One region of the Rheinheimera tilapiae genome, then DNA from elsewhere that is predicted to be linked to it. Evidence: predicted binding sites of a transcription regulator. Region 1 holds the regulator's gene; each other region holds the start of a gene.
The links. Region 1 encodes sigma-54, which starts transcription at its own class of promoters, with help from an activator protein. Its sites were predicted from a motif close to TGGCANGNTNCNTGCTT; they were not measured.
Positions count from the first base shown of each region.

Region 2: a site for sigma-54 is predicted at 2,316-2,332, ahead of ACFFJP_RS12240 (THxN family PEP-CTERM protein). Genes of this name have one in related genera too.
Region 3: a site for sigma-54 is predicted at 2,112-2,128, ahead of nirB (nitrite reductase large subunit NirB). Genes of this name have one in related genera too.
Region 4: a site for sigma-54 is predicted at 1,170-1,186, ahead of glnA (glutamate--ammonia ligase). Genes of this name have one in related genera too.

Region 1 is NZ_JBHLXP010000003.1:573,997-577,796, reverse strand. It holds gene rapZ (RNase adapter RapZ) at 1-345, opposite strand, end outside; gene ptsN (PTS IIA-like nitrogen regulatory protein PtsN) at 342-797, opposite strand; gene hpf (ribosome hibernation promoting factor) at 824-1,111, opposite strand; gene ACFFJP_RS13465 (RNA polymerase factor sigma-54) at 1,141-2,619, opposite strand; gene lptB (LPS export ABC transporter ATP-binding protein) at 2,669-3,394, opposite strand; gene lptA (lipopolysaccharide transport periplasmic protein LptA) at 3,396-3,800, opposite strand, start outside.
Region 2 is NZ_JBHLXP010000003.1:293,044-296,843, forward strand. It holds gene ACFFJP_RS12230 (hypothetical protein) at 1-202, shown strand, start outside; gene ACFFJP_RS12235 (THxN family PEP-CTERM protein) at 472-1,281, shown strand; gene ACFFJP_RS12240 (THxN family PEP-CTERM protein) at 1,450-2,244, opposite strand; gene rraB (ribonuclease E inhibitor RraB) at 2,489-2,857, opposite strand; gene ACFFJP_RS12250 (1-acylglycerol-3-phosphate O-acyltransferase) at 2,863-3,609, opposite strand.
Region 3 is NZ_JBHLXP010000001.1:575,546-579,345, forward strand. It holds gene nrdD (anaerobic ribonucleoside-triphosphate reductase) at 1-1,347, opposite strand, end outside; gene ACFFJP_RS02525 (4Fe-4S cluster-binding domain-containing protein) at 1,370-1,885, opposite strand; gene nirB (nitrite reductase large subunit NirB) at 2,308-3,800, shown strand, end outside.
Region 4 is NZ_JBHLXP010000003.1:398,657-402,456, forward strand. It holds gene typA (translational GTPase TypA) at 1-681, opposite strand, end outside; gene glnA (glutamate--ammonia ligase) at 1,251-2,660, shown strand; gene ACFFJP_RS12705 (DUF4124 domain-containing protein) at 2,802-3,341, shown strand; gene glnL (nitrogen regulation protein NR(II)) at 3,413-3,800, shown strand, end outside.

The DNA.
Region 1 (3,800 bases):
GGCTTCGTCCAGTGACATCGCCTGATGCGACAGCGGGTGTAGCCGGCGGGTCTCACTAAAACGTTTGATGAGGCTGGTATGGTCGGCATCGAGGTACAGGATGGTCAGTTCAACTTTACGCGGTAGATACGACAGGATCTCGGTGAGTTCCTCCGGTTCCTGCGGTAAGTTGCGCACATCGATACTGACGGCGACACGTTCATATTGTCCCATCACCGCATTGGCGAGGGTGGGCAACAAATTGACCGGAATATTGTCAACGCAGTAGTAGCCTAAATCTTCCATCACCCGTAACGCGACGGATTTACCTGAACCTGACCTGCCGCTAACCACCAGTAATTTCATTTGGCGCTGCCTGTGTCAGCATGGCTGAGCAGCAACTGATACAGTGCCTGATCCGTGCCAGCATGACGGATTTTTCGCGTCAGATCCTTTTGACTGAGCAGTCGGGCGATGCCGGCTAACGTCGTCAAATGCGTCTGGCACTGATTTTCCGGAATGAGGATGGCGCAGAATATATCCACGGCCTGATTGTCAATTGCATCGAATTGAATGGCATCCTGACTGACAACAAACACCAGCACAGGGGTTGTCACGCCTTTCAGTTTGCCATGAGGAATGGCGATGCCGCCGCCAATACCGGTTGAGCCCAGCTTTTCCCGCGCCATCAGCGCTTCGAATACTGTGGACTCGGACAATTCCGGCATATGCTGGTGTGCAAGCTCCGCGACGTATTCAAGGATGCGTTTTTTACTATTAAAAAGGACCGCACTTTTTGTGCAGTCCTCCGATAACATTGAGCTTAGGTTCATAAATCCAGAGTTCAGTGACGAGAAATCTTCTCTTTGTGTTTGATGACCTGACGATCCAGTTTATCGATCAACAGGTCAATCGCGGCGTACATGTTATCATCTTCACACTGCGCAAACACCTCTCCGCCGTTTAAATGCAGTTTGGCTTCGGCGATTTGTTTTAACTTTTCGACATTGAGCACAACATGCACATTGTTGATATGTTCAAAATGCTTTTCAAGCTTGGCAAATTTGCTGTCTACATATTCTCTCAGTGCTGCAGTAATTTCTACATGACGACCAGTTAGATTAATTTGCATAGACATTTCCTTCTTAGGTGAGCACTTACTTAGAGCAAGCTCTTACGTTGATTAGACGGCGGAATATAAAGAGATTCCCGATACTTGGCGATGGTGCGCCGCGCGACGTTTATCCCCTGTTCCGACAGGATCTCGGCCATTCTGCTATCACTGAGCGGTTTGGCCGGATTTTCCGCCGCCACCAATTTCTTAATAAAGGCCCGGATTGCGGTTGACGAACATTCGCCACCGCTCTCTGTACTGACATGACTGGAAAAGAAGAACTTAAGTTCAAAAATTCCGCGCGGGGTATGCATATATTTCTGGGTAGTGACCCGGGAAATCGTTGATTCGTGCATGCCGACCATCTCTGCCACATCATTCAGCACCATCGGCTTCATGGCTTCTTCGCCATGTTCAAAAAACGCCTGTTGTTGCTGAACAATACAGTTGGCCACTTTTAATAACGTTTCGTTGCGACTCTCCAGACTCTTCAGGAACCATTTGGCTTCCTGCAGATGCGAGCGGATAAACTGGCTGTCTGATGAATTGCGTACTTGTCGCGACATCGCCGCGTATTGTTCGTTAATTCTGATTTTCGGGAAGGCGTCGGGATTCAGTTCGACCATCCAGCGGCCTTTGACCTTCTTCACCGACACGTCCGGCACCGTATACTGCTGTTCCTGCCGGATCACATCCGCGCCAGGGCGGGGATTCAGGCTGTGGATGAGTCGCATCACTTCACGCAGATCATCCTCTTTCAGTTTAGACACGCGCATCAGAGAACGGAAATCACGATTCGCTAAATATTCGCTGTGATGCTTAATTATTTCGCAGGTTTCTTTCAGGAAAGGCGTATGCGGGTCAAATTGGCGCAACTGAATCAGTAGACATTCCTGGATTGTGCGGGCACCCACACCAACCGGGTCAAAAAGCTGGATCCGTTTCAGCACGGCTTCCACTTCGTCCGCTTCGATATCATCAAGGCCCAGCGATTCGAGCACGTCTTCACAGCTGATGGTCAGCAGGCCGTTTTCGTCGATGGCTTCGATAATAATTTCGGCAATGGCGCGGTCTGTTTCACTAAACGGTGTCAGCTGCATTTGCCAGCGCAGATAATCTTGTAGGGTTTCGGTGGTCTCGCCCTGGAACACAGTATCTTCGTCTGGTGAACCTGTGCCAGAGACCGGGGCTGCACTGACCAGGTCGTCCCAGTTACTGTCGAGTGGCAAATCTTCTTTGATGTTCTGTTCGGTCATTGACTCGCTGCTATCCGGCACTTCCGGTTCAGCATATTCATCAGCGCTGTTGTGTTCAGGCGCAGGGTCAGTATTTTGCAATTCATTGCCGCTGGGGGCTTCGGAAAAACTAAATTCATCTTCGGCTTCGAGCAGCGGGTTGGCGTCCAGTGCTTCCTGGATTTCCTGTTGCAATTCAATGGTCGACAGCTGAAGCAGCTTGATAGCTTGCTGCAGCTGAGGCGTCATTGTTAATTGCTGTCCAAGCCGAAGTTGTAAAGATGGCTTCATGTACTTCTTGTCACTCCTGACGACCAGCTGGGGACTGGTTTTTTGCTAACTATAGCCTGAATTGATCACCGAGGTATACATCTCTGACTTGCTGGTTGGCTAATACCTCAGCCGGTGTACCAGAGGCGATCAGCTCCCCATGACTGACGATATAGGCGATCTCACAAACATCAAGGGTCTCGCGGACATTATGGTCGGTAATTAATACGCCGATGCCACGATTACGCAGGTGCTGAATGATTTTTTTGATGTCGAGCACTGAGATTGGATCCACACCGGCAAAAGGTTCATCCAGCAGAATAAAGGCTGGATTGGCAGCCAAAGCGCGGGCGATTTCTACCCGACGCCGTTCACCACCGGACAGACTCATGCCCAGACTGTTACGGATATGGGTGATATTAAACTCATCCAGCAGTTCGTCAGCAGTTTGTTCACGCTGGTCTTCGCTCAGATCTTTACGGATCTGTAAAATAGCCATCAGGTTATCAAACACCGTTAACTTGCGGAAAATCGAGCTTTCCTGCGGTAAATAACCGATCCCCTGACGGGCGCGGGCGTGGATCGGGTCAAAAGTGATGTCATTACCGCCCAAAGTGATTTGACCTTTGTCAGACGGCACCAGGCCAACAATCATATAAAATGTGGTGGTCTTGCCGGCGCCATTTGGACCTAATAATCCAACAATCTGGCCGGCACCGACTTCCAGACTGACGTCTTTGACTACCTGGCGGCCTTTGTAACTCTTCGCCAGGTGCGCAGCAACAAGCTTTTTCACCCTATTTTCCTTCAGAGGTAAAGATAGTTGTGACCCGCTCTTTGCCTTTTTCACCTTCGGCACTGAGTTGTTGTTTCAGCAGGTCATATTCAATTTTGGCGCTACGTACCAGGCTGCCACTTTGGGTAATTTCCGCTTTACCGGTCAGTGTCAGCACCCGGGTTGCCATCGCATAACGAATTTCCTCGGCACTGGCCTGGATCGGTTTGTCACCATCCAGCACCTGTGAGTACACCGCAGGTTGCCCGACAGCGATGAAGACTTCTTTACCTTCACCGGCGGAGCGATCGACTGTCAGCTTTTCAGCTTTAATCAATAAGGTGCCTTGCTTGACGATGACATTGCCAGAGTAGACCAGCATTTGCTGTTTCAGGCTGGCTTCGTTGCGGTCGGCGTTGACTTCAAT
Region 2 (3,800 bases), 280 kb from region 1:
TTATAAAAAATTGCTATTGCGTCGAAACGCATTTTTCCGGCAGCAACTGTCAATGCAGCATCAAAGTGCATCAGCGGTAACGGAAAACATAGAGCCACAGCTTCAGGCCGCAATTGAAAGCCATTCAACAACGCTCCACTCACCCATTGACGAGGCCTCATCCTATCTCGCTACAAACGCGTTGCAGCAATTGTCGCGCTGAGTTAAGCGCAGGTTGACTACCGCACCAGAACAACACGACATTGCTAAGAATTTATTCCATCCAGCTTCACTTGCACCCACGTTATTTTCATTCCCTCATGTTGAATTACAACACTTAACAAATGTCCATATTTTATACACACCATATATCAACAACTCTGAATTATTCATATTTATCAATTAGATAAATTTTGGCTCGCTTTTTGCCAATGTAAGCGCGGACATGTAGTTTCGTCTGAAGGTCACAATACAAATCACATGGAGAGTCTTATGCGTAATTTAATCGCTGCCTCAGTACTGGCAGTCGCTGCAGTGCCAATGACGGCATCTGCAAGCCTGGTCACCCAATGGCAATATCTGGCAACTTCTAACTGGTCACAACCTGTTGTGTTCTCTGCTTCTGGTAATGGCACAACTTCAGTCACAAACGACGTGATCAGTTGGGGTGCTACTGGTGGATCTTACAAAGGTGCTGGCGCGAAAAACCGCAGTGCGCTCGAGATCGCTGGTATGGCTGCCCCGGCAACCGTAAATACCAACGCAGTCAATGCGTCGTTAACCAATTCAATTACTCACTACAACAACGTCCTGAATGGCTACTCAACGTTAACCAGCGCGGTGTTAACCACCTCACTGCAGTTACAGCCATGGGCGCCGGTGATTGGGCCTGTGTTCCCGCCTAAAGTGCTGAACTTTGATATCCGTTTTAAAGAAACTAGCAATACAAACTCGGCCGCGAACTGTGGTTTTGCCAGCACTGGTGCCTGTGATGATATTTTTGTCATCGACAACCCGGCCAGCCTGGTTACTAAGTTCGTTTACGACGGTTACAAATACACAGTAAAACTGGTGGAAACCACACAAACTCTGGGCGGTTTGTCAGCAGCAGCTTGTGCTATTGCCAATTCAGCGCCTAATTGTGTTGGCTTCCAGACTGTTGAAGGTCAAAACACCACGGCTCAGTTTGGCTTCACCATTGAAAGCGAGAAAATCTCAGTACCAGCACCTGCGACACTGGGTTTATTGGCGTTTTCAGTATTGGGTTTGAGCTTGTCTTCGCGTCTGCGTAAAAAAGCCTGATAAGCATCTGGCGAAACAAAGGCTCTGCGGAGCCTTTTTTTTGGCGCGTTGATTTTATGAAGTTCTAATTTCAGCCAGTATCCGGCAAGCGGAATAAATTTCCAGCCGATGCAAGGTTCCAAAAAACAAAAAAGCCTGCAAATGCAGGCTTTTATACGACGTGTTCAGTTATTTCGCTGAGCGACGACGACCGTACATGAACAGAGATAACAAGCCCAGACCCAATACACCAGTTCCGGCTGGTGCTGACACTTCCACGCCGTTGATCAACAGACCAAACATTGCAGCAGTCGCAGCTTGTTCAATAGTTTTGAAGCCAAGGCAACCCGCACCAGCACCTGCTTGCGCACAAGCAGCTGGGCTCAAACCTGTCAGACTTGAAGTAGTTTCAACCACCGCTGTGGTGTATTTAGCGCCGTTGTAGTTGAAGCTAGTGACCAAATCACCGACTTCGATCACAAAGATGTCGTCACAGTTTGACGCGCTGTCAAAACCGCAGCTGCCATCGTTTGGTGTTTCAATGAACCGGATGGTGAAATTCAATGTTTTAGTAGGCAACGCTGAATCTGGCGTTGGCAGGAAAGGTTTCAGTTTTAACGTGGTTTTTAACAGCGCAGTTTCAAGGCTTTTGGTACCACCGGCCAGAATGTTATTGAAGTGCGTAATGACGTTAGTCAGTACCGGCATCATACTATTCGTAACTAAATCAGTACCACTCTGTGGGCTGTTACTAATCACCAGCGCACTGCGGTTTTTCGGGCTGCTGCTATAACTGCCGCCGGTGGCACCCCAGCTCAGTACTGAGCTGCTGGTTGCTGTGGTACCGTCTCCAGATGCCTGGAAGGTTGCGCCTGTCCATTCAGATGCGACTTCATATTCCCACTGAGTGACCAATGCTGCTTGAGCGAGCTGCGGTAATAAGAAGGCACAAGCCAGTGCTGTAGTTTTGATTAATCTTTTCATGATCTTCTCCTTGAGAACGAATTCGATACTGTAGACATCTGGGTACGGCTTCGGTGTCCTGGTGAAGATGTAAGCATTAACTGGACCAACATTAAAGTTCTTTCTAATTCAGTAATTTATAATGTACCTAAATTGACTTCCGTAAATTTTTCTGACAGTCATACCACTTTCCCTGACATTTGTGGCGGCAATAAAAAAGGAGCTGGTCATAGCTCCTTTTTGCAGTCAGTTCAGAACGAAGTAGTTATTCTTCGTCATCCTCATCAAATTCTTCATCACCTTCATAGTAGGTACCCCAGCCGTCATATTCGATACCGAATTTTTGTGCCAGTTGTTCCAGCTTGATCGCGTCTGCGGTGATATCTGTCGCGTTCAGTGATTGTTCGCGGATCGCGTCAAATACCCAAGCGCTGCCGCCGTCTTCAAACTCCACTTCTTCTGCGTCTGTGACTTCAAACCCAAGCTTAAACACTTCCACTGCCAGCTTTTCCAGCTGAGCAAAATCGGCATGATAAAAATGGTGTTCGACTGTGTACTCGGCATCCGGATCACTGCCGTCTTCTAAAAGGGCATTGACGGTTTCTTCGGTAAATTCTTGCCAGTTTTCAGACATCTGGATCATCCTGTGACAGTTGTAGTCTGCGCAGTGTAATCGCTGCTTAACTCGCTATCAAGCTGAGCAATTTTTGCGGCCATCATCTCGCGCACCTGAGTGGCGATTTCCCTGACCGGCGCATGCAGTTCGGCCGGACTTAATGGCGGCAGCAACTCAATAATGATACGGCCATTATTCCACCGATTTAACCGGATCTTGTTGCTGGTGCTGCTCATACAAATCGGCACTATGCCGACTTGCGCCTGCTGAGCGATATGAAAAGCGCCGGTTTTAAACGGTAACAAGCCGCGACCCCGACTGCGCGTCCCTTCTGGGAATACCCAAACTGACAGCTGATCGCGGGTGATGCGCTCCACCGCGCCTTGCATAGTGCCAACAGCTTTACTTTTGTTATTACGATCAATCAGGATATTGCCAAGGAACCAATATAGCTGGCCAAAAAACGGGATCCATTTCAGGCTTTTTTTGCCAATGGTGACAGTGCCGGGCACCAAAGCACCACTGATGGTAAACAAATCATAATTATTCTGGTGATTGGCCAGAAATACACAGGGCATCGCTGCCGTGACAGCCGGATCACGGCGGATCTCCACAGTCACGCCTAAAATCTTACTGGCTTTGCCATACCAGCTCGACACTACCCCAACGTTCTCGCGATGAAAAGGCCGGACCAGACATAACACCAAACCCGCCACCGTTGTGACGACAATAAATACAGCCAGTAAAAAAATTCGAATGACAGCTAACACGGCATAACCTCACTTCAATCAGGCCGGCAGTATAAACTGTTTACAACTGTACGCTGGTTTGATCTGTACAGAATTGCCGGTATTCCGTCAGATTTGTTGCAAGTTAGCCCCATCTTCAGCAATTCCGGAGCACAGATGTGTACTGAGTGGTCACTGTAACAACTGTCATCGCGGGCATTTTGTTCTGCTGC
Region 3 (3,800 bases), on a different contig from region 1:
GTTTTTAACGCCCAGATTCTCAGCCGGTACAAATTCGGTATTAAACATGTAGCCATAGTCCGCACGCGCTTGTCGGTTCGCGTCATAAATCACTTTCAGCTGGGCGCGGACGAAATCCAGATAGGGCGCATTATTACCTGGAGTGAGGCCCAGAAACTCTGCAGCTTCTGTCATGCCATTAATGCCGATGGTCAGGAACTGTTTATCCAGACTGATGAAACCAGCATCGTACACCGTGAGCAGACCGGCATTTTTGTATTCTTCCATCAAGGCACGATAGGCCACCTGATAACGCTGAATTTTGCTGACTTCTGTTGCGAGGTCACGACCATCCTGGATCAGCCGGTTCATATTCAGCGTGATCACATTAATAGAACCGGTGGCAACACCGCCTGCACCTAATGAATAGGAAAAAGTCTTATCGCTGATTTCACTGCGTAAACGACAGCAGGATGCTAAAGAGTCAGCATTTTCAGATAGATAAACAAAAAAGCTGTTGGCCTGCGCCATTTCATCTGCAATGTGGCTGGCGAACTCGCGGTCTTTGCATTGTTGATTTTCTGTCAACATCGCCACCGTCACCACTGGAAAAGTCAGGACTGTTTTCATCCGTTCCAGATTAAACCAGCGTAAGAAAAACAGTTGCAGGGCCTGCACACTGTGCCAATCCGGCTTAGTGAAATCGGGAAAGACAAAATCACCAAACATCGCGGAAAAATAATGTTGGTCGTAGACCGAGATGTTCCAGAACACGCTCTGATAGCCGCGTGCCGCCGCCGGTTGATTTAGCGCGTAGACCACATGCTGTAAGTGGTTTTTAATTTGATGACGGTGTGTTGTCAAATAATCATCGCCGTAATCTTTGCGGGCAAAATAGTCAAAATAGGTGAGGAATTCGACGGTTGCGACGGCGCCGGCAAACTGACTCGATACGGCAAAAACAAAATTAACAAAGCAACCACAGAAAGACTCCAGGTGTTTTGGTGCCTGTGATTCTCCCCCCAGTTTGGTCAGGCCATCCAATAAAAATGGATACATGGTGACGGAGACGCAGTAGGGTTTCAGGCTGGTTTCGTCATGGACGTAGATTTCATGCGCTTCAATCTGCCGGTGATATTCATCAGCCAGCGGCTGACCGAATAAACTGGCAATTTTGCTGCTGACCAAAGCGCGATTGACCTGAATAAAACAGTCTTTCATCAGCTCGGCTTCCAGCGTAGCGATGTTTTTCTGTGTCACATTGGCGTTGGCATCAAGTTTCGAGCCATCAGCCGGGTTCGCGGCTGATACATATTGCTGAATAAATTCTAGTTTTTGAGCGAGTTGATCCGGTGGCAGCACTTGCATGATGATTTCCTTTCTTAAGTTTTTATTGAGGTGAAAAAGCAGGCACTGCGGCATAAGCAGGTGCCGGTGTTGGCCAGAGCAATGGATTCAGGCACAGCTGACGTTGTAAGTCGTACAAGCGTTGATTACTGTTGGGGTTGTTGAGGCCACCGAGTTCAGCCTGCCAGGGGCCGGTTTTGACATAATCCAGCAGAGGCCGCAGCGCTGAAGGGCAATAGGTAAGGCCGGTGTACAGGGCGGTCCGTAACCCCATTTTTCTGCACTCATCCAGCAGCTCCGCAAGGGATGTAGATTGCCATTCACCGCCCAGAAACAGCACACAGCTCAAAAGCCCCCGGTATTTTTCACAGTCAGAATTTAGCCGGTCTACGGTCAATGACTCTCCATTTGCAGCGGACCAACTGTCGCTGCTGTGGCAGCCTTTACAACCAAGGGGGCAGCCACTGATCAGATAGGCCAGGCTGACTTCCCCAGGGATCTCCTGCAGCAAAATTTCGCAGGCCGTGGTGTTGAGCTGATTTGGTCTTGAAGATCCCATATATGGTGTTCTTTTGAGTTTTCAATACTAGATATGGTGTTTAGGTTAGGCTTTGCCTGTAGCCGAAATTTGATCCAGATCAAAGATTGCTCCAAACCAGGGCCTGATACCCCATCAGGAGTAGTTGCTGCGAACTGGTGCACAGCTTCCCCAAAAAAGTGCAAAAAGCCTGAGCGGCTCAGGGGGGGATTTAGATTTATTCAGTAAATTCAAAAGCATATTAAATTGGCTCGATTACTGCTTTTACTCTTTTATCCGGTAAAGACCGGTTGGTCACACATTTCAGGCAGAGCGAGACTCTGCCCCGGCAAAGAAGCCCAAGTTGAACCTGCAAAACTGCAGGGAAGACCTGGGCTTTTTTTATTGTCTGCAAATGACAGTCCGAGGGCAGGCTCTGCAGGCAAAGGCAAGGGGAAAGCAACATGCAACAGACATTACAGGACACAGTGAAGACGCAGATCCTGGTGATCGGCAACGGAATGGTTGGACATCATTTTATTGAACAATTACGCCAGCGCGATGCCGGCTGCCGTGTGACAGTATTGTGTGGTGAGCCACAGCTGGCCTATGACCGGGTCTATTTGTCATCCTACTTTACCGGCACGCCTTTTTCCGAACTGTCGATGTCGACGGAACAATGGTATCAGGAGCAGCAAGTTGATTTACAACTGAACTGTTGGGTCGAGCGAATTGTTCCCACAGAACGCCTGGTTTATTGCCGCGATGGTCGGGTGTACTCATATGAAAAGCTGGTATTAGCGACAGGCTCATATCCCTTTGTACCGCCCATTCCGGGCAATGACCAACCGCATTGTCTGGTGTACCGCACTTTGCAGGATTTACAGAATATCGAAGCAAGCGCTGCACAAAGCAAAGTAGGCGTGGTGATTGGCGGTGGCTTGTTAGGGTTAGAAGCGGCTAATGCGCTAAAACAGCTTGGTCTTGAGACTCATGTGGTCGAATTTGCGCCGCAGTTGATGGCGGTGCAACTTGATCAAGCCGGTGGTGCTTTACTTGCTCAGAAAATTCAGCAGCTTGGTGTCACAGTGCATACCGGTAAAGGGACTCAGGCTATTGTGCCTGGCACGCAGTGTCGTTATCAGCTGCAGTTTGCCGATGGTTCCACGCTTGAAACTGATTTGGTGTTGTTTTCTGCGGGCATCAGACCTTATGACCAACTGGGGCGCTCAAGCGGGCTCGCCGTGGGTGAGCGCGGCGGTATTGTCATTAACGACCTGTGTCAAACTTCTGATCCGAGTACCTATGCCATTGGCGAATGTGCGTTATGGCAACAAAAAATATTTGGTCTGGTTGCGCCTGGTTATCAGATGGCGCGGGTTGTTGCTGATCAGCTGGTAAATCAACAACAGGCTACGCTGACTTTCAGCGGTGCAGATATGAGCACCAAACTGAAGCTGCTGGGTGTGGAAGTCGGCTCTATTGGTGATGCGCATGCGAAAACACCTGGCGCAATGAGCTACCTCTTTACCGATCCGAAAGCTGGTCACTATAAAAAACTGGTCGTCAGCCAAAATGGCAAAAAGCTATTGGGCGCTGTGCTGGTCGGAGACACTAGCCCCTACGATACTTTGCTGCAATATGCGCTGAATGATATGCCGTTGCCGGCAAATCCGGAGCAGCTGATATTGCCAGCTTCGGGTCAAACGGCATTACCGGCATTAGTATTGCCGGACAGTGCGACTATCTGCTCCTGTCACAACGTCGCCAAAGGCGACATTGTCGGTGCCATTGGCGCCGGGGTCTGTGACCTCGCCAGTATTAAACAATGCACCAAAGCCGCAACCGGCTGCGGTGGTTGCAGTGCATTACTGAAATCGGTGGTTGATGAAGAACTCAAAGCCCGTGGCGTAGAAGTCAGCAATCATTTATGCGAGCACTTTGCCTATTCACGCCA
Region 4 (3,800 bases), 180 kb from region 1:
GCCAATACCAATAATGCCGAGGTAGCTAGAGTAATCTAACTGAGAAACCTGGATCTGGGTGTCACCATTCAGTTCTACCTGTGGTGGAGCTACGTGCTCAACAATGGCAGCAAACAGATCGTTGATGTCTGTTTTTGGTTCGTTGTAATCCAGAGTTGCCCAGCCATTGATGGCAGATGCATAGACGATTGGGAAATCTAATTGCTCGTCAGTAGCGCCTAAGTTGTCGAACAGGTCGAATACCTGGTCGATAACCCAATCCGGACGTGCACCCGGACGGTCAATTTTGTTCACAACAACAATTGGTTTTAAACCGTGGGCGAAGGCTTTTTGTGTAACGAAGCGGGTTTGTGGCATTGGGCCTTCAACCGCATCGACTAATAATAAAACTGAGTCAGCCATCGACAGAACGCGCTCAACTTCACCACCGAAGTCAGCGTGGCCTGGTGTGTCCAGGATGTTGATCTGATAGCCGTTCCAGCGTACTGAAGTGTTTTTAGCCAGGATGGTAATACCGCGCTCGGATTCCTGCGCGTTTGAATCCATCATCCGTTCCTGCAATTTAGCGCGAGCATCGAAAGTGCCGGACTGTTGCAGTAATTTGTCAACAAGTGTAGTTTTACCGTGGTCAACGTGCGCGATAATGGCGATATTACGCAACTTGCTGATATCATAAGACATTTATTTGGTACTCGCTTAGTGAAGTGTAAATGTGTACCCGCCTGTAGTATCCCACCGCAAGTACCCGAAAAATTTGTGCGCGCATTTTACCTGCTTTAGCACTGGCTGGGAAATTTATCTGGCAGCAACCTGCTGATTTTTTCACCAACACCAGCACGAATGCAGGTTTGCGGGCAGCGCCACAATATGCAAATCAAGCAAAACTCCTGCCAGTATGACAGTCATCTGACTACTCTGCGGTAAAAGCCGGCACATTCAGGATGCCGCGGGATATCTCCCAACCGGGTCGCAGATTATTTTTTGTTGTGACGCAGATCTGTGCTGAATTCTTGCTATCGTTAGCGCTGCCGTCACCACTGCACAGAAGCGGGGCATTTTCGGCGGCAATGCACCAATTAAGTGCATTAGCGCATTATTTTGGTGCGTTTTATAACGATTCCGTCAGGGTTGTGCCATGTATGTTTTTAAAAATCATACACTTAATAATCTGGCATAGCTTTGGCATTACAAGCGCAACCCGGCGGCAAGCCGCACCTGAACCTTAGTTTGAGTTGAATCCGGAGGAATGCATGTCTGCATCGAACGTTCTGAGTTTTATGAAAGAAAACGACGTGAAGTTTGTTGATTTACGTTTTACTGACACCAAAGGTAAAGAGCAGCACGTCACAATCCCTGCCAGCCAAATTGACGAAGATTTCTTCGAAAACGGCAAAATGTTTGACGGCTCTTCAATCGCCGGCTGGAAAGGCATCAACGATTCAGACATGATCCTGATGCCAGATGCCAGCACCATGTTGCTGGATCCATTCTTCGAAGAAACCACAATTCTGATCAGCTGTGACGTCATCGAACCAAGCACAATGCAAGGTTACGATCGTTGCCCACGTTCTATCGCTAAACGCGCTGAAGAATATTTAAAATCGACTGGCATCGCCGACACCGTGCTGTTTGGCCCAGAGCCAGAGTGGTTCATGTTTGATGATGTGCGTTTCAAAAACGACATGTCAGGTTCTTTCTTCAAAGTGGACTCTTCAGAAGCAGCCTGGAACTCAGACGCTGAATATGAAGATGGTAACAAAGCCCACCGTCCAGGTGTTAAAGGCGGTTACTTCCCGGTTCCACCAGTAGATCAACATCACGACATCCGTAGCGCTATGTGTATGGTGCTGGAAGAGATGGGTCAGGTTGTTGAAGCGCATCACCATGAAGTGGCGACTGCCGGCCAGAACGAAATTGCGACCCGTTTCAACACGCTGACGAAAAAAGCCGACGAAATTCAGCAGCTGAAATACGTTGTTCATAACGTTGCTCATATGTATGGCAAAACTGTGACTTTCATGCCAAAACCAATCGTTGGTGACAACGGTTCAGGCATGCACTGCCACCAGTCACTGGCAAAAGACGGTGTGAACCTGTTTGCCGGTGATAAATATGCCGGTCTGTCAGAAACTGCGCTGTATTACATTGGCGGTATCATCAAGCACGCGAAGGCAATCAACGCCTTCACCAACCCGTCTACCAACTCGTATAAGCGTCTGGTTCCACACTATGAAGCGCCGGTAATGCTGGCTTATTCTGCCCGTAACCGTTCTGCTTCTGTGCGTATCCCACTGGTACCAAGCGCGAAAGCACGTCGCATTGAAGTTCGTTTCCCGGATCCGGCTGCAAACCCGTACCTGGCATTCGTTGCTCAATTGATGGCTGGTCTGGATGGTATCCAGAACAAGATCCACCCAGGCGATGCAATGGACAAAGACCTGTATGACCTGCCACCAGAAGAAGAAGCACTGATCCCACAAGTTTGTGGTTCACTGGACGAAGCGCTGGATGCACTGGAAGCAAACCGTGCAATCTTCACCAAAGGCGGCGTCATGTCAGACGAAATGATCGATGCTTATATCTCTCTGAAACGTGCAGAAGCCAAACGCGTCTCTATGGCTGTGCACCCACTGGAATACGAACTGTATTACAGCGTGTAATTTCACGAGCTAACACACTGATTTATAAAGTGTGAACTGCATAATCTCAAAGCCCGCTTTTGCGGGCTTTTTGTACTGGTCAAAGCCAGAAAAGCCAGTTAGAGTAATTCTATCAGCCACTTGATCAGATTGGACTCTGTGATGAATATTACCGGTTGGCCGCTATTTATACTGATCGTGCTGACAATGTTGGCGCAGCCTGTGCTGGCACAAGCAAAAAAGGACGACAAACCGGTGTTTGTCACGGTAGACAAAAATAACGTTCCGGTGTTTTCTGACAATCCGGTACCGGGCGCATCTCAGCTACAGCTGAAAGAAGGTAACCGGATGCCCGCGGTCACCCCAACCGAAATCAGCCAGCGCAGTATTGATCACACACCAAAGTTCGATGTAGTCATCACCAAACCAGAACCTGAAGGAACGGTGCGTGAAAACAACGGCACTGTCTACGTATCCGGCCAGGTAAAGCCGCTGTTCGCTCAGGGCCTGCGGGTTCGCCTATATCTGGACGGCCAAGCGGTTGCAGGCCCCAGCAGCAATGCCAATTTTATCCTGCATAACATTGACCGGGGCGAACATCAGCTGATGCTGGAGTTAAGCGACCAAAACGGCAAGGTTATTGCTACCAGTTCCGTAACGACGTTTTTTCTGCACCGAGCATCATCAATTACCCCAAAATAGTGCAACAAGGCACAGCTTAGTCGCTAGACTAAGCGCCATGAGCACCATTTTGGTGCAATAAGGGATTTGCCGTGACACACGCACATATCGCTCTTGAATTGCCGGGTATTAATCTGGCCGAACAACTGACCACAGCCGTGCTGGTGTTGGATGCACAGTTACAGGTGTCCTGCTTTAACACCGCCTGTTGCGCTTTGCTTGGTATTGGTGAAAAACGGCTGCAACATCAATATTTTCCCGGACTGTTTCAATACAGCGATCTCAGTGCTGCGCAGCTGGTCAGCACCTTAAATACCAAACAGGGTTTTGGCATTAGTGATGTGCACTGCGTCATGCCCGATGGCCGGCATCTATTGCTGGATATGACGGCGACCTGGCTGGAGACAGAACAGCCCAGTCTGGTGATGGAATTGCGCCAGGTCGATCAGCAGCGCAAGATCAGCATGGAAAGTTTGCAAC